Regions from separate parts of the Mitsuokella sp. AF33-22 genome, predicted to be linked through region 2. Evidence: riboswitches for the same ligand, from Rfam matches in the RefSeq annotation. Region 2 holds a riboswitch; each other region holds the start of a gene.
What was found. A riboswitch is a leader RNA that binds a small molecule or an ion and turns the genes downstream of it on or off. The one in region 2 is predicted to bind thiamine pyrophosphate.
Positions count from the first base shown of each region.

Region 1 (6,112 bases), on a different contig from region 2:
CCTGCGTCGTGAAGGTGAAATCATGTCCATCGTAGCCGATCTCGACGGTATCGCCTTCCTGCACGTCGCCGCGGATGATCTTCTTGGAAAGTGCCGTTTCAACCGTATGCACGAGCAGGCGGCGCAGCGGACGGGCACCGAAGTTCGGGTCGAAGCCCTGATTGGCAAGTGCCGTCAGTGCCTCATCGGTCCAGGCAAGGGAAATCTTGACCTGACGCTCCAGGCGTTCGCCGAGGCTCTTGAGCATGATGGCGGCAATCTTCTTGACCTGTTCCTTCTCGAGGGCCTTGAAGACGATGATGTCATCGACACGGTTGAGGAATTCCGGACGGAAGTAATCCTTGAGGATATCCTTGACCGCAACCTTTGCCTCCTCATAGCTCTTGTTGAGGATCTCATGCGAGCCGAGGTTCGACGTCATGATGATGACCGTGTTCTTGAAGTTGACGACACGGCCCTTGCCATCCGTCAAGCGGCCATCGTCGAGGATCTGCAGCAGCACGTTGAAGACATCGCGGTGTGCCTTCTCGATCTCATCGAGCAGGATGACGCTGTACGGACGGCGGCGCACGGCTTCCGTGAGCTGCCCGCCTTCATCGTAGCCGACGTAGCCCGGAGGCGCGCCGATGAGACGCGATACGCTGTGCTTCTCCATGTACTCCGACATATCGATGCGGATCATGCTGCGCTCATCATCGAAGAGGGCTTCTGCCAGCGTCTTCGCGAGCTCCGTCTTGCCGACGCCCGTCGGGCCGAGGAAGATGAACGAACCGATTGGACGGTTCGGGTCCTTGATGCCGGCACGCGCGCGCAGGATGGCTTCGCTGACGGCCTTGACGGCTTCATCCTGGCCGACGACGCGGTCGTGCAGCACATCTTCAAGATGCAGCAGCTTCTCGCGTTCGCCCGTCAGCATCTTCGTCACAGGGATGCCCGTCCAGCGGCTGACGACCTTGGCAATGTCCTCCTCGCCGACTTCCTCCTTGAGCAGGCGGTCGTCCTTGGATTTGGCCGCGATGATCGCTTCCTCCTCCTTGAGTTTCTTCTGGAGTTCCGGCAGCTTGCCGTACTTGAGTTCCGACATGCGGTTGAGGTCGTACGCACGCTCGGCTGCTTCCATCTCGCTGTTCACACCGTCAATTTCCTTCTTGATGGCGCGCACGCGCAGGATGGCATTCTTTTCCGTCTCCCACTGCTTCTTGAGTTCCGCTTCCTGCTGCTGCAGGTCAGCCTTCTCTTTCGTGATGCGGGAGAGCTTCTGCTGCGAAGCTTCATCCGTCTCCTTCTTGAGTGCCTGCTCCTCAATCTCCAGCTGCATGATCTTGCGGCGGATCTCATCGAGCGGCGCCGGCATGGATTCAATCTCCGTGCGCAGCTTGGCAGCGGCTTCATCGACGAGGTCGATGGCCTTATCCGGCAGGAAACGGTCGGAAATGTAGCGGTCGGAAAGCGTGGCAGCTGCGACGAGCGCCGCATCACGGATGCGCACGCCATGATGAACTTCGTAACGTTCCTTGAGGCCACGCAGGATTGAGATCGTATCCTCTACGCTCGGCTCGCCGACCATGACCGGCTGGAAGCGGCGCTCGAGAGCCGTATCCTTCTCGATGTACTTGCGGTATTCGTTGAGCGTCGTCGCGCCAATGCAGCGCAGCTCGCCGCGCGCCAGCATCGGTTTCAGGAGGTTGCCGGCATCCATGGCGCCTTCCGAGGCACCGGCACCGACGACCGTATGAAGCTCATCGATGAAGAGCAGGATCTGTCCTTCCGACTTGGCGATCTCATTGAGTACGTTCTTCAAGCGTTCCTCGAATTCGCCACGGTACTTCGCACCGGCGATCAGAGAACCCATATCGAGTGAAAACAGCGTCTTGTTCTTGAGGGATTCCGGTACATCGCCCGCCACGATGCGGCGTGCGAGGCCTTCGACGATGGCCGTCTTGCCGACACCCGGCTCACCGATGAGCACCGGGTTGTTTTTCGTCCGGCGCGAAAGGATCTCGATGGTGCGGCGAATCTCCTCGTCGCGGCCGATAACCGGATCGAGCTTGCCGGCACGCGCCGCAGCCGTCAAATCGCGGCCGAATTTCTCGAGGGATTTATAGCCCTCTTCCGGATTATCCGTCGTGACATTCTGTTTGCGGTTCTTCTTGATGGAAGCCTGGATGGCCGATTTCGTCAGATGGAACTGACGGCAGATATCCTGCACCTCGCTGCTGCCGTCCGTCACAAGGCCCAGCAGCAGATGTTCCGTCGAAACGTAATCGTCCTTCATGGATTTAGCATATTCCTCGGCGCGGCCGAGCACGCGGACCATGTCCATGCCCATGCCGAGGCGGTCCGTGCCCTTGACACTCGGGATCTTCGCGAGTTCCTGCTCGAGTCTTGCCTTGAGCATCGGCAGATCTGCCTGGCATTCCTCAAAGATCGTCGCGAGCAGCCCCTCAGGTTCCTTGGCCAGTGCCAGGAGCACATGGGCCGACGTGATTTCCTGATGATATTTCATGGCCGCGATCTGCTGAGCGGATTGCAGGGCCGCCAGCGTCTTGGCTGTGTATTTTTCTTGTCCCATAATCGTATCCTCCATAATCGCTCTGTCTGATTTTCTGATTCTTGCGGAGCGGCTTTCGTCCGTTCCTGAATCTTATTATAGCGCAATAAGTCAAAAAGTCAAATACTTTTTCGACTTTTTGACTTATTTTTTCAAAATTTTTTTGGAGGGCAATTCACAGGCAAAAAGCTCAGGATTTTCGCCAGATGGACACCATCTCTTCCGCTGCCCGGCCGGGATTTTCAGCTCCCGCCACGGCGCTGACCACGAAGAAACCTTCGACGCCTGTCGCCTTGAGTGCAGGCAGATCGCAGGCCTTGACGCCGCCGCCCACGACGACGGGCACCGGGCTGATGCGGTGAAGCTCCGTGAGCTCTTCAAAGCTCCGCGTGATCACGCGCCCATCGGCCCCGCGGCCGCAGTCGCGCTTCGTCGGCGTCTCGTGCAGCGGCCCCGCGCCAAAATAATCGATATCGGATGTATCGGCATGGCGGACGTAATCGAGAAGCTCATTCGTGCGGGCGGAGAGGCCGATGACCGCACGCTCGCCAAGATACTTGCGGCAGACACTCACGGGCACATCGCTCTGCCCCACATGGATGCCATCCACCTTGATGCCCTGCTCACGTGCGGCCAGCACGACATCGAGACGATCATCGACAAGCAAGGCCACCGCGTCCTCCTTGTGGAGCTCCTGCAGCACGCAAGCCGTCTCGCCACACAGCTTTATGAGCTCCCTTGCCGATGCCGTCTTGGAACGCAGCTGCAGGCACGTAAAGCCGTGGCTGACCGCCGCGCGGATAACCTCTGGCACCGGCCGCCCGAGTGTGTTCTCCGGCCCCACGACAAAATACGCAGAGATATCGAGTCGTTCACGCATATTCACTTCGCATCGCTTCCTTCCTGATTTTCCTGATTCACCTGATTTGCCTGGTTCGTCTTTGCCATGGCAATCTTTTTCTCCATGCGTTCCAGCTTGCCATGCATCATATCCCGATAACCCGGACGGATGTCCGCCTTCAGGACCACCTCCGTGCGGATACCGCGGTCGGCCAGCACCATCGTGGCCTTCTTCACCACGGCCATCACCTCATCCCATTCGCCTTCAATTTCCGTGAACATCGAATTGGTGCGGTTCGGCAGTCCCGATTCCCGAATAACCTGCACGACCTCGCCGACATAAGACGACATTTCCTCACCGGTTCCACACGGAGCAATGGCCACCGCAATCAGCGCATTCATCGTAAAGCCCCCTTTTCATGTCATCGATTCATATCATATAGAACGGATTGTCCGCGACCTCCTCGGGCTTCGCCTGATAGAGCTCATCAAGAAAATAAGCGGCGAAAGTGCCCGGTCCGCCGGCACGCTGTTCGGCTTTCTTCCCGGCGAAATTGTACGCCTGCACAGCCGCCAGCGCCGCGAAAAACGGCGTGGTCACAGCGGCGTAGACGGCTGCCACGCCGCCAAGGGAACAGCCGGCACCCGTGACCTTCGTGAAAAGCTCTGAGCCGCCCTCGCTCATGACCGTTGTCGTGCCGTCCGTCACGAGATCGAGGGGGCCAGACACGGCCGTGGCACCGCCTGTGAAGCGGGCCAGCGATTCGGCCGCCAGCTTCGCCTCGCGCACGCTGTCCGTCGCATCGACGCCGCGCACGCCGTCAGCCGCCATGCCCGAATCGAGCTGCCAGAGATTCGCGAGCGCAATGATCTCCGACGCATTGCCGCGCACGATGGCCGGTGGCGTCTGGCGGAACGCAAGCAAAAGATCCCGCCGCATGCCGCCGAGTCCGATGCCAACGGGGTCGAGCACCCAGGGATGATGATGATCAGCCAGGCTGTGCGCCGTCAGCGGCAGCGTCTTCTCGTAGATGGGCAGCAGCGTCCCCATGTTGATGTACATGGCACTACCGAGAGCCGCCATGCCCGTCCCTTCATCGGGCAGATAGACCATGGCGGCTGAACCGCCGGCCGCCAGCTGCGCATTCGCCACGAAATTGATTGTCACTGAATTCGTGATGGATGGCACGAGCGGCGTCGTCTCCTTCGCCTTGCGGACGGCCAGGAGAACGCCCTGCTTGATTTCTTCCAGTTCCATATCTATCACCCTTGCCTTTCTTTCTCCAGGAGCCCCGGCGTCAAAAAGAGCCCGCCTGCCGGCGAGCTCCGAATGTCTTTGCTCCCTTCGCGAGTCTTGACTCCACAGGTTCTAAGGGTCAGGCCATGCCTTCTCAACACCGAGGTGTCCCCCTGCAAATAATCGATATGCGATTTTACTTGACGTCTGCCTTCTTGCCGGCAGGCGCGGCGTTTGCATTGGCCGTGCCGGCCTTGATATCACGCGCACTGGCCAGGATCTCAGCGGGGACCTGCACATCCTCGAGCTCGTTGAAGTCACGGCCCTTGAGGCTCAATTCCACCGTGCTGTTTTCGAGAACCTTGCGGTACGAATCCTTATCCTCGCGCGTCATATCGCTGCGCTTCAGATAGATAAGCCCCGCCTTGCGGATGGGCTCCGTCAGATTGGCGTGGAAATCCGTCAGCGTGTTCTTCTCCTCATCGATGGTCACCGTATACGTGAAATCCGGCACATTCTTAAGGATTGACTCCAGCGTTTTCTGCATGTCGGCATTGGCGAGGTTCGGGTGCTCATTCTCGAGATAAAGCTTGCCGAGGGCCTTGCCATCCACCGTCACGAGGTACGTCTGTGCCGCTCCTTCCTTCACGCCGAACTGCACATCCTTCGCAAAATCCATGAAGCCGTTGCGGAAAGCCGCCGTCCAGAACTCGTTGACCGTCTTGTCCATTGGCTGGCGCTTCGTCACGGATTTCTCCCATTCGCCATGACCGAGACGGCAGTAAAAGGCCGTGGCCTGCTCCGACTCGCGGATGTAGTAGGCGAGATCGCGCTCAAATTCCGGCGCGCCCGGCAGCGAAAAACCGATGGCCATCTGCCCCTTTGCGCGCGTGTACGGCTCGGATACAAATGAGATGCCGCTCGTAAGCGTGGCACTGCCCTTCGGCGTCGTCGCCACCAGCGACAAATCATACGTCCCGTTCTTGACTTCTGCCAATTGATCGAAAGCCTTATCCAGCGAAGCCCTGGCATCGAGCGGCACCACCGTTTCGGCAGGCGCTGCTGCCGGTGCTGACGGTTCAGCCGTTGCCACGGGTTCTGCAGCTGCAGGTGCCATCGAGGCTTCCCCATAGGGAGCCAGCCACAGGGACAGTGCCAGCAAAGCAGCGGCCATCCCCTTTCTCTTGGACATCATAAGGCATCTTCCTCCTCCCGGTTCCAGTCAGCGGCCATCATGCAGACAGGCAGCAGCTGGAATAGTCTTCCCCATTACGGGATGTTTCTTTATGTTATTCCCCGGTACCGGGCAAAAATCCTGCTTGCTGCACATGATTTCTAAAAGAAACCCAAACGATTTCCAGGAGGTGCTAAAAAAGTGCTTAGATATTCAGGAAAGATGCGCAAGGAAGTTCTGCATCATCGTCTTCCCCGTCGGCGTCAGGATGGATTCCGGATGGAACTGGATGCCCTCGATGTCCATCTCC
Region 1 is NZ_QRQA01000012.1:24,567-30,678, forward strand. Features, by position in the region: gene clpB (ATP-dependent chaperone ClpB) at 1-2,572, opposite strand, end outside; gene DWZ54_RS08585 (thiamine phosphate synthase) at 2,742-3,431, opposite strand; gene DWZ54_RS08590 (MTH1187 family thiamine-binding protein) at 3,434-3,793, opposite strand; gene DWZ54_RS08595 (hydroxyethylthiazole kinase) at 3,822-4,649, opposite strand; TPP riboswitch at 4,715-4,813, opposite strand; gene DWZ54_RS08600 (hypothetical protein) at 4,825-5,823, opposite strand; gene DWZ54_RS08605 (aminodeoxychorismate/anthranilate synthase component II) at 6,016-6,112, opposite strand, start outside.
Region 1: it holds a riboswitch for thiamine pyrophosphate, as region 2 does, so the genes downstream of both, DWZ54_RS08595 (hydroxyethylthiazole kinase) here and thiC (phosphomethylpyrimidine synthase ThiC) in region 2, are expected to answer to the same signal.

Region 2 (6,112 bases):
GAAAAGATGTATGAACTGGGGACGAAGAAATCGACCATCCGTACAATCTTTGAATTCGGCCGCAAGCGGGCTGCTGAGGTCGGCGAGGAGAATATCTTTGACTTCAGTCTGGGCAATCCGAATGTGCCAACGCCGGAATACGTCAAGGAGGCGGCCATCGACATTCTGACGAACATGCCGCCGGAGGCCGTGCACGGATACACGATCGCACCGGGCAACCCGCAGGCTCGGGAAGCGCTGGCCAAGAGCATCAACGAGCGTTTCGGCACGAAGTTCGACGGGCACAATCTCTTCCTGACGGCCGGCGCGGCAGCGGCCATCACAATCTGCTTCAAGGCTCTTTGCGAGGAAGGCGACGAATTCATCACGTTTGCGCCGTTCTTCCCGGAATACCGCTGTTTCGTGGAATCCGTGGGCGGCAAGCTTGTCGTTGTGCCGGCGAAGGTCGATGACTTCCAGATTCGCTTCGATGAATTCGAAAAGCGCCTGACGCCGCACACGAAGGCCGTCATCGTCAATTCGCCGAACAACCCAAGCGGTGCCGTTTACTCCGAGGCGACGATTCAGCGCCTGTCTGAGATTCTCGCAGCCAAAGAGCAGGAATACGGTCATCCGATTTTCATCATCTCCGATGAACCGTACCGCGAGATTGCCTATGAGGGCTATACGGTGCCGTACATCCCGAAGTATTACAAGAATACGCTCGTCTGCTATTCGTACAGCAAGTCGTTCTCGCTGCCGGGTGAACGCATCGGCTACATCGTTGTGCCGGACGAGGTTGCCGATTTCGGCGCCGTCTACGGTGCCATCGCCGGTGCCGCCCGCGTGCTGACGCACGTCAATGCGCCGTCACTCTGGCAGCTCGTCGTTGCACGCTGCGCCGGCCAGCCGTCGGATATCTCGACGTACGTCAAGAATGGCCAACTGCTCTATCAGGGCCTCATCGATGCCGGTTTTACGTGCGTGAAGCCGCAGGGTGCCTTCTACCTGTTCCCGAAGGCCCTCGAAGAGGATGATTACGCCTTCTGTGAGCGCGCGAAAAAATATGACCTCCTACTCGTGCCGGGCACGGACTTCGGCTGCCCCGGCTATTTCCGCGCGGCATACTGCATCAAGACTTCAACGATCGAGCGTTCGCTGCCGCTCTTCAAGAAGCTGGCCGCTGAATACCGCTGATGGCGGCTGCGATACCCAGATAACCATTGGACATATGAAAAAGCCGGCACGCCCCTGTGCCGGCTTTTTATGAGGAGAATCGATAGATGAAAGCAGTCATTGTCGGCGCGACCGGCGCCGTAGGCAGGGACCTTCTGGATCTCCTGCTCCGGGACAAACGTTACGATGAGGTGCGCACCTTTACGCGCCGTGAAGTACGGGCGGAAGACCCCGCCCACAAGCTCCGTTCCTACGTGGTGGATTTTGAGAAGCCTGAAGGCTGGCAGGACCTCGTCAAAGGCGACGTCATCTTCTCGGCGCTCGGCACCTCGCGCAAGCAGGCGGGCTCGACGGCAGCGCAGCGCCATGTGGACTACGACTACCAGATGATGTTCGCGCGTTTTGCCAAAAAATACGGCATCGCACATATGGTGCTCGTCTCTTCGGTCGGCGCGGACCCGTCCTCGCGCTTCTTCTACCTGCGGCTCAAGGGCGAAGTGGAACGCGATATGGAGGCCCTGGGATTTTCGGCGCTCACGATCATCGAGCCGCCGTCGCTCATCCGCAAGCATGCCAAGCGGCTCATGGAGACGGTTTCCGTCAAGGCCATCCAGGTCCTGAATGCCATTGGCCTCGTGAAGAACATGGCGCCCATCTCGACGAAAGTCGTCGCTTCGTGCATGGCCAATGTTGGCGCCGAAGAGAAACAGGGCGTGCAGCGCATCACCGGGCAGGAAATTCGCTCCTTTGCCTGATTCCATTTTGATTTTTTGACCACTTTGTGACCGAGTAACGGAGACAAAGTGGTCTTTCTGATACAATGAAGTCAACAAAGCAAGGAACGCGACAGCGGGAGGGATTGAAATGGCAAAGGAAACGGTAGCAAAAGACGTAGTAATCATCGGTGCGGGCATGGCCGGGCTGACGGCGGCGCTCTACGCAGGCCGCTCGAATCTCAGCACGATCGTGCTCGAGAATGAGCTTGTGGGCGGGCAGATCGCCAATGCCGCAGGCATTGAGAACTATCCGGGCTTCATGAGCGTCAAGGGCGGTGACCTCATGGCGACGGTACAGGCACAGGCCGAGGCCGTCGGCGTTGTGGTCGATGAATTTGACCTCGTGAAGCGCGTGGATCTCACGGCCGTCCCCAAGATCGTCGAGACGGAAGAACATATCTACGAGACCAAAACGGTCATCCTGGCCACGGGCATGAAGCGCCGCAAGATGCCGCTGCCGGAGGCTGCACGCTATGAGGATCGCGGCATCCATTACTGCGAACTCTGCGACGGCCATATGTATCAGGACAAGGTGATCGTCGTCATGGGTGGCGGCAATGCAGCCGTCGACGCGGCCAACTACCTGACGCGCTATGCGAAGAAGCTCTATCTCATCCACCGCTCGGATCTCCGGGCTGATGAAGTGTCCCAGAAACGCCTTTATGCCAATCCTGCCGTCACGGTCATGCTGCAGACGGAAATCACGGCGCTTGCCGGTGAGAACCGCCTCGAGGCCATTCAGGTCCTGCACAAAGATACGGGCAAGAGCGAGGAACTGCCGGCCGATGCGATTTTTGTCAACATCGGCGTCGTGCCGAATACCGAACTCTTCCGCGGGCAGATTCGCCTGACGGAGAGCGGCCGCATCCCTGCCGGCGAGGACTGCCGCACGGAAATCCCGGGCGTCTTCGCTGCCGGCGATGTGCGCGAGAAGGAAATCCGCCAGCTCACAACGGCCGCAGCCGACGGCACGACAGCTGCCCTGCTGGCCGAACGCTACATTCGTCAGCTTGAGGACTGAGCCGTTTCCCGTCCCTCCATGTAAAACGATTTGATTTCTGATAAGGAGTGTTCTCTTATGGTAAAAGTTTATTCGATCACGACCTGCCCCTGGTGCGATAAGGTCAAGAAATATCTCAAATCCCGTCATGTGGAGTTTGAGGAGCACAACATCGAGCTCAGCGACAAGGACCGCGATGAATGCTACAAGATCTCCGGCGACCTCGTCGTGCCGGTCACGACCGTCAACGGCAAGGATTTCGTCGTGAGCTTTGATAAAGCCAAGCTCGATGCCCTGCTCGGACTCTGATACCATATCTCTTCCTGTCACCGGCTGCTCGTCAGCCGGTTTTTCTGATGCTCAAAATTTTCAGTGCAAAAGATGTTCGGATACCGTATAATGGATAGAGCGTTACGAAAGCGAAAACATTTGCTCCATGGCAAGATGAGCAAGACGATAGAGGTAGAGGATATGAGCAGGATTTTCAGGGGACTTGGCAGGAAGCTCCGGGACCAGGCGGCTCAGGGCATTGTCGAGTATGCGCTGATACTGGCCTTCGTGGTCGGCGTGGCCGCGGCAATCTTTGCCAACGGCGGCCTGGCGGATGCCATTGGGGAGGCGTACTTCCAGGTATCGGAAGTCATCAGCAATGCAATCAATGGCTCCAACGAAGCCAAACAGCAGCGCATCCAGGACCGCTTGGACAAGGCTTTGCGCGAAGCCATCAAGAATGGCAATATCGTGATGGACTCAGGGGCATGGATTGAGATTGATGTTCAGCAAGACAAAAATAAAAAGGGGAATTATGTCGATGGCGGTTCAAGCGCAGCATCTCCAGGAAAGTCGTCTTCGGTAAAGGTCAAAGGGAAGGATTATATGGCTGCAGGCGGATTTGAAGGCCTCTGGCAGTCAACTTCACTCAAGATGTACGAAATGAACATCGAGCAGGAAAGCGGCTGGGCCGGTGTCCGTATCGTATCGAACGGCAATGGTTCCTATACATCGTATTATTATCGTGGCGATGCTTCTACGGTTCAAAATCAAAAGCAGAGCGGTATAGATTATACCAATACCAGCAGCATGAATACAGGCAACCGAATGGATGGTACACCCTTGAAGGTGTGGGAGGATACCTGGACGAAATAAACTCCTGTTTATCCGCAACATAATGATAACAGGAAGTGCTTGCTATTTTTTCACCCTTTTGCTACAATAAACAAGAACAAACACAATATGACGATTTCACTAGGGGAGCCGCTTGCGGCTGAGAGGATTTTCCGACCCTTGGAACCTGTTGGGGTAATACCTGCGTAGGGAAGTGACAAAAGCAAATTTTGCCGTCCGGTACGCCGGGCGGCTTTTATTTTTAGGAGGAATAGCCATGTCGACACAAATGCAGCAGGCCCGTGAAGGCCGCATCACCGATGCCATGAAGATCGTGGCCGAGGAAGAGAAGATTCCGGTGGAAACCATCCGCGAACGCGTGGCCAACGGCACGATTGCCATCTGCGCCAACATCAACCACAAGAACCTGCGCCCGCGCGGCGTCGGCGAGGGCCTGCGCGTCAAGGTCAACGCCAATATCGGCACGTCGAGCACCTTCCCGGACATCGAGCCGGAACTCGAGAAGCTTGACGAAGCCGTACGCTGCGGCGCCGATGCCGTCATGGACCTCTCGACGGGCAACAACATCGACCTTTCGCGCCAGCGCATCATCGAGCATTCACCCATCATGGTCGGCACCGTGCCGCTCTATCAGGCAACGGTGCGCTCCATCCGTGAACACGGCGCCGTTGTCGAGATGACGGATGACGACATCCTCGAGACGATCGAGCAGCAGGCCAAGGACGGCGCGGACTTCATGACGCTCCACTGCGGCGTCACGCGCAGCGCCATCGAGCGCATGCGCCGCCAGGGCCGCATCATGGACATCGTGAGCCGCGGCGGCTCCTTCATCGCCGGCTGGATGCTCCACAACGAGATGGAGAACCCGCTCTACGAGCATTACGACGATATCCTCGACATCTGCGAGAAATACGATGTGACTATCAGCCTAGGCGACGGCATGCGTCCGGGCTGCACGGCCGATGCTACGGACCGCGGCCAGCTCACGGAGCTCATCACGCTCGGCGAGCTCGTCGACCGCGCCTGGAAGCGCGGCGTCCAGGTCATGGTCGAGGGGCCGGGCCATGTTCCCTACGACCAGATTGAGGCGAACATGAAGCTGGAGAAACGCCTCTGCCGTCATGCGCCGTTCTACGTCCTCGGCCCCCTCGTCACGGATATTGCGCCGGGCTACGACCACATCACCGCAGCCATCGGCGGCACGCTCGCAGCCGTTTCGGGCGCGGATTTCCTCTGCTATGTGACGCCGGCGGAGCATCTGGCCCTGCCGACGATTGAGGATGTCCATGCTGGCGTCATCACGACGCGCATCGCCGCACATGCTGCTGACCTCGTGCGCGGCGTGCCCGGTGCGCGTGAATGGGACCGCGAGATGGCAAAGGCCCGCAAGGTGCTCGACTGGAACCGTCAGATGGAACTCGCCATCGACCCGGACCTTGCCAAGAAGAAACGCGGTGCGCGCAATCCGGCTGATGAAGGCGCCTGCTCGATGTGCGGCGATTACTGTGCCGTGGAGATCATCAACAAGTATTTTGACAAGCCGGACTGCCCGTGCCAGGACTGAGCAAGCGGAGCTTTTCAGGAAATTCTGCAAAAAACATCGGCAGGAAGAAGGATTTTGACCGCTCTGGCTCGAAATATTCCTTGTAAAATGAAATCAAACCTAGATTGGAGGTTTTATTATGGGGAAGATACAGAAAATCCTTGTACCGGTTGATGGTTCGGTCAATGGCTGCAAAGCAGTAGATGAGGCAATCTTCTTTGCGGAGAAGTGCAAGGCAGATCTCGACTTTGTCTATGTAGCCAGCAACATCAATAAGGACATCCCGAGTCATATCGTCTTCGACCGCATCTGGGAGAAACTGCCGGATGACATCAAGGCCTCGAAGCATGTCGAGACGGGCAATATCCCGAAGGCCATCCTGCGCGTGGCAGGTGAGGAGCACAGCGACCTCATCATCATGGGCAGCCGCGGCCTGGGGCTGTTCAAAGGCGCGCTGATCGGCAGCGTCAGTCAGAAGGTCGTCGAAGAATCGCCAATCCCGGTCATGGTCAT
Region 2 is NZ_QRQA01000007.1:71,337-77,448, forward strand. Features, by position in the region: gene DWZ54_RS05805 (pyridoxal phosphate-dependent aminotransferase) at 1-1,176, shown strand, start outside; gene DWZ54_RS05810 (NAD(P)H-binding protein) at 1,263-1,910, shown strand; partial or broken gene DWZ54_RS05815 (NAD(P)/FAD-dependent oxidoreductase) at 2,011-2,952, shown strand; gene DWZ54_RS05820 (glutaredoxin domain-containing protein) at 3,010-3,240, shown strand; gene DWZ54_RS11915 (Flp family type IVb pilin) at 3,403-4,077, shown strand; TPP riboswitch at 4,169-4,265, shown strand; gene thiC (phosphomethylpyrimidine synthase ThiC) at 4,313-5,620, shown strand; gene DWZ54_RS05835 (universal stress protein) at 5,739-6,112, shown strand, end outside.

Region 3 (6,112 bases), on a different contig from region 2:
GGCCTCGACCACGCGGACGGCGATGTCGTCATCACGATGGACGGCGACATGCAGCATCCGCCCGAGATGATCCCGGCCCTGCTCCGCGACTGGGAGGACGGGTATGAGGTCGTGCAGACCATCCGCGAGGCAACGGAGGACGCTTCGTGGCTCAAGCGCACGACGTCGGCTTCGTATTACAAATTCCTCAACATCATCTCGGAGGTGCCCGTGCAGCCGGGCGGCTCGGATTTTCGCCTGATGGACCACAAGGTCGTCGTCGCGTTCCGCCGCTACCGCGAGCACGCGCGCTTCATCCGCGGCCTCGTGGGCTCGATGGGCTTCCGCCAGAAGCAGGTGCATTTCACGGCGCCGCCGCGCTACGCGGGCGTCTCGAAGTTCTCGCCGCGCAAGATGTGGCGGCTCGCGGTCGACGGCGTCTTCACGTGCTCGACGTTCCCGCTGCGCATCGGGCTCTACGTCGGCTTCTTCAGCATGATGGTCAGCGTCGTCCTGTTCCTGCACGTGCTGTTTGAGACATTCGTGCGCGAGGATACCGTGGCGGGCTGGCCGACGATCATCGCGTGCGTCGCGTTCTTCGGCGGGCTGCAGCTCATGATCCTCGGCATCATCGGCGAGTATCTCGGCCGCACGTACGAGGAGACGAAGCGCCGTCCGCTCTATCTCCTCGAGCGCGGCAAGCCGGCGGACTGCGGGGAGGCGGCTCCCGCGGGCTTTGCCCCGCCGGCAGGTGCAGCGAAGGGACAGGTGAACGGCCATGCAGTTTGACCTCGGGACGCTCAAGCGCCACTTCCTCTCGCGCGAGTTCCTGCTCTTCCTCGTCGTCGGCTGCATCAACACGTTCCTCTGCAGCTTCCTCGCGGAGCTCCTGACGCCGCTTTTCGGCAACGCGAACATCGCGTTCAACGCGGGCTACCTCCTGAGCAACATCAACGCCTACATCCTCAACGGCTGGCTCGTCTTCCCAACGCATCTGACGCTTGCGCGCTACGTCAAGTTCTTCCTGTCGTACGTGCCGAACTACATCATCCAGAACATCATCGTGTTCGTCTTCTACAACTGGCTCGGGCTGCCGTCGCTCGTGAGCTTCCTCATCGCGGCCGTGCTCGGCGTGCCCATCACGTTCCTGTTCGTCAAAATCTTCGCATTCGGCCGCCGCTGAGGCACGGTCTGGCAAATTCATAGTGAAATTATAGGAATAATAGGATTGACAGTTTGGCCTTCGTATGGTATCGTAATGGTATTCATAGCGAACTGACCAAAGAATGGAGGTTCCTGTGCACCGTTTGTGTGCCGGGACCTCCATTTTTTTGCATGGAAAACCAGATGAACAGGAGAGATTGAAGATGACAGCAGTGACAAGCAACCGCAATGAGCAGTGGAAACAGGAAAAGGACGGCCTCGACATCCTCGGGGAGATCGAGGCGCTTTCCGGCAAAGCGTTCTCGGAGCTCGACCCCGGCGACGTCGAGCGGCTCAAATGGGCCGGCATCTACGCGCAGCGGCCGCGCGACGGCCATTTCCTCGTGCGCGTCAAGCTGCCGTCGGGCACGCTCTCGGCCGCGCAGGCCGAGGTGCTCGCGGATCTCGCGCACGCGTACGGCAGGGATGAGGTGCAGATCACGATCCGCCAGGCCGTGCAGATCCACAACATCACGCTGCGCGATGCCGTCGTCATCCGCCGCGCCCTTGCGGAGGCTGGCCTGAGCTCCGTCGAGGCCTGCGGCGATGTGCCGCGCACGATCTTCGGCAATCCGCTCATGGGCGTCGATCCCGAGGAGCTTCTCGACACGACGCCGCTCGTCGAGGAGACGTACCGCTTCTTCCTCGGCAACCGCGACTTCTCGAACCTGCCGCGCAAGTTCAAGGTGTCGATCTCGGCAAATCCGCACGACGCCGGCTTCGCGCGCATCAACGACCTCGCGTTCGTGCCGGCCCGGCGCGCGGGCGAGACGGGCTTTCACGCCTACGTGGGCGGCGGCCTCTCGGCGGAGCCGTACCTCGCGCAGAAGCTGCCGTTCTTCATCCGCCCCGAAGAGGTGCTGCCGGTCGCCAAGGCCGTGGCGACGCTCTTTCGCGACGAAGGATACCGCGAGAAGCGCAATCACTGCCGCTTGAAATACCTCGTCGCGGATCTTGGCATCTGCGCCGTGGCTGCGAAGATCACGGCCCAGACGGGAGCACTCGAAGCTGGCGGCGAGGAAATCACGGCGCCGTGGCAGTACGGCCGCTTCTACGGCGTCCACGCACAGAAGCAGCCGGGGCTCTCGTATGTCGGCGTGCATCTCGCCAAGGGCCACATCGAGGCCGCGGACCTGCGCGTCTTTGCGGGGCTTGCGAGGACCTACGGCACGGGCCGCCTGCGCACGACGAATTCGCAGAACCTCATCCTGCTCGACATCCCCGCTGAGCGCCTCGACGCATTGCTTGCCGAGGAGCTTTTCGCGCGCTATCCGCTGCAGCCGGGTCTCTTCTCGGGCTACGCGTCATCGTGCACGGGCAATGCCTACTGCAATTTCGCGCCGATTGAGACGAAGGACCGCCTGCAGCAGCTGACGCAGGCGCTCGATGCGGCGTTCCCCGCGGCCGACGTGCCCGTGCGCATCAATCTGACGGGCTGCTTCCATTCGTGCGCGCAGCCGCAGATCGCGGACATCGGCCTGACGGGCGGCCGCGCGAAGGTCGACGGCGAGGTGACGCCCGTCTACACCGTGCAGGTGGGCGGTTCGCTCGGCCCCGATGCGGCCTACGCTCAGCCGCTTATGGGCCGCGTGGCAGATGCGAAGCTCTTCGCGGCACTTTGCGCACTCGTCGCGCATTACTTCGCCGTGCGCGGGGCAGGCGAGGCCTTCCACGAGACGGTGCGCCGTACGCCGCTCGCGGACTGGCAGGCCGTCCTTGCGCCCTATCTCGTGTAAAGCAGGCGTTTTTTCGCGGAAACGGTTGTAATTCTGTATCGTTTCGTCTATAATAGAAAGCGTTTTAAGGATTTTACAATTCCATAGACACGGGGAGCTTGCCCGGCGGCCGCAGCGCGCGGCGTCAAAGCAGGCTGAGAGGGAGTTCGTGACTCCGACCCGGGAACCTGATTTGGATAATGCCAACGTAGGGATGCGCAGGAAATGCGATTGAGCGATGTTTCTGCATGTACAGGGAGACGACCAGAGTCAGGTTGCCTCCCTTTTTGTCTGGGCTGGTGGCGTTTTGAGCATGCCGGGACGTTGGGGAGCTGTGATTTTCGGAGGAGGATGCAAGATGGTACGAATCAATGGCGAGCCGCAGGCGAAAGAGGGCCTGAGCGTGGCGGATTATCTGGCGGAGGCCGGCTACGACCGGCGGGCCGTGGCCGTGGAGCACAACGGCGTGATCCTCGCGCGCGAGGCCTACGATACGACGGTGCTCAGCGATGGGGATGAGGTCGAGGTCGTCTGCTTCATGGGCGGCGGCTCGGGGGCAAGCGAAGAGGAGGCAAACGAGAACGATGCGCTCGTCATCGGCGGCCACACATTTCACTCGCGCTTCATCCTGGGCTCGGGCAAGTACTCCCTGAAGCTCATCCAGGCGGCGGTCGAATATGCCGGCGCCGAGCTCATCACGGTGGCCGTGCGCCGCGCCAACACGAAGGAGAAGGAAAACATCCTCGACTACGTGCCAAAGGGAATCACGCTCCTGCCGAACACGTCGGGCGCGCGTACGGCAGACGAGGCTGTGCGCATCTCACACCTTGCGCGGGCGCTCGGCTGCGGCGATTTCGTGAAGATCGAGATCATGCGCGACTCCAAGTATCTGCTGCCGGACAACAACGAGACGATCAAGGCCACGGAAATCCTCGCGAAGGAAGGCTTCATCGTCATGCCCTACATGTACCCCGACCTCAACGCCGCGCGCGACCTCGTCTCGGCCGGTGCAGCCGCCGTCATGCCGCTTGCGGCGCCCATCGGCTCGAACCGGGGACTCGCGACGAAAGAATTCATCCAGATCCTCATCGATGAGATCGACCTGCCGATCATCGTCGACGCTGGCATCGGCGCGCCGTCACAGGCCTGCGAGGCCATGGAGATGGGCGCGGCGGCCATCATGGCCAACACGGCGCTCGCGACGGCCGGCAATGTGCCGCTCATGGCCTCGGCCTTTGGCGACGCCATCCGGGCGGGCCGCAAGGCGTACCTTGCGGGGCTCGGGCGCGTGCTGAGCCGCGGCGCCGAGGCTTCCGACCCGCTGACGGGTTTCCTGCGCAATTGAGGAGGTGGCAGTCATGAAAGAGAATCAGTTCCTCGTGGATTCCAGCCGCCTGAGCGAGGCGGCACTCGCCAAGAAACATCGCCTTGAGCACGATCCCTCGTGCCGCACGGACCCCATGGCCTATCTGCCGGATATGGAAGAGATCCGCTCCGATGTGCGCGAGAAGGTCATCGCGGCCATGAACGCCTACGATCCCGATGCCTACACGATCCAGGACGTCCGCCGCGCGCTCGACCACCGCATCTGCAGCGTCGAGGATTTCAAGGCCCTGCTGTCGCCTGCCGCGCAGCCCCTGCTCGAGGAGATGGCAAGGCGTGCGCGGCTCGAAACGAGCCGCCATTTCGGCAACACGGTCTATCTCTTCACGCCGCTCTACATCGCCAATTACTGCGAGAATTACTGCGTCTACTGCGGCTTTAACTGCTACAACGACATCCAGCGCCTGCAGCTGACGCCAGAGGAGATCGAGCATGAGATGCAGGTCATCGCCAGGAGCGGCATGGAAGAGATCCTGCTGCTCACGGGCGAGAGCAAGACGAAGAGCAGCGTCGCCTACATCGGCGAGGCCTGCAAACTCGCGCGCAAGTACTTCCGCAACGTCGGCCTCGAGGTCTACCCGATGAACGTCAGGGACTACAAGTACCTGCACGAATGCGGCGCCGACTACGTGACGGTCTTCCAGGAGACGTACGACCTCAAGAAATACGAGACGCTGCACCTCATGGGCCACAAGCGCGTCTGGCCGTACCGCTTCGAGGCGCAGGAGCGCGCGCTCATGGCCGGCATGCGCGGCGTCGGCTTCTCAGCGCTCCTCGGCCTTGCGGATTTCCGCAAGGATGCGCTCGCGACGGCGCTGCACGTCTGGTACCTGCAGCGCAAGTATCCGCAGGCGGAATTCTCGCTGTCGTGTCCGCGCCTGCGTCCCATCATCAACAACGAGAAGATCAACCCGCTCGACGTCGGCGAGCGCCAGCTCTGTCAGATCATCTGCGCCTACCGCATCTTCCTGCCGTACGTCGGCATCACCGTCTCGTCGCGCGAGAGCGCGGCCTTCCGCAACGGCATCGCGAAGATCGCGGCGACGAAGATATCGGCGGGCGTCTCGACGGGCATCGGCGACCACGAGGAGAAATACACGGGGAAGGAGACGGAGGAGAAGGGCGACGCGCAGTTTGAGATCTGCGATTCCCGCAGCCTCGGCAGCATGTACCACGACATGGCCGCCGAGGGCCTGCAGCCCGTCCTCAACGACTATGTCTATCTCTGATATCATCTGCGTGACGAACCGCCACGTGTTTGCCCGTGAAGAGGACTTCCTCGCGCGCCTGGCCGCAATCGCTGCTCACCAGCCGCGGGCCATCGTGCTGCGCGAGAAGGACCTCACGGAAGAAGCCTACGAAACGCTCGCGCAAAAGGTCCTTCCTCTCTGCAAAGAGGCGGGTGTCCCCGGCATCGTGCACGGCTTCCCTGAAGTGGCCAGGCGCCAGGGGGCTGCGGGTGTGCATCTGCCGCTGCCGCGCCTTCGCCGCCTCGCCCCCGCAGAGCGCTCCTCCCTGGCGTCTTTCATGGAGCTCGGCACCTCGTGCCACAGCGTCGCGGACGCGCAGGAGGCTGTGCGCCTCGGCTGCACGTATATCTTTGCCGGCCACATCTTTGCGACTTCGTGCAAGCCGGGCCTGCCGCCGCGCGGGCTCGACTTCCTGCAGGCGGTCACCGCCGCCGTGCCGCTTCCCGTCTACGCCATCGGCGGCCTGACGCCCGCGCGCGTGCCGCTCGTGCGCGCAGCCGGGGCCAAAGGAGCCTGTGCGATGGGCAGCCTGATGCAGGGGAGCCTCTGGCTCTGATGCACCCTGCGCGTGTGTAATACTGT
Region 3 is NZ_QRQA01000006.1:129,347-135,458, reverse strand. Features, by position in the region: gene DWZ54_RS05405 (glycosyltransferase family 2 protein) at 1-768, shown strand, start outside; gene DWZ54_RS05400 (GtrA family protein) at 758-1,162, shown strand; gene DWZ54_RS05395 (nitrite/sulfite reductase) at 1,347-2,918, shown strand; TPP riboswitch at 2,999-3,129, shown strand; partial or broken gene thiS (sulfur carrier protein ThiS) at 3,136-3,435, shown strand; gene DWZ54_RS05390 (thiazole synthase) at 3,436-4,242, shown strand; gene thiH (2-iminoacetate synthase ThiH) at 4,256-5,509, shown strand; gene DWZ54_RS05380 (thiamine phosphate synthase) at 5,496-6,086, shown strand.
Region 3: it holds a riboswitch for thiamine pyrophosphate, as region 2 does, so the genes downstream of both, thiS (sulfur carrier protein ThiS) here and thiC (phosphomethylpyrimidine synthase ThiC) in region 2, are expected to answer to the same signal.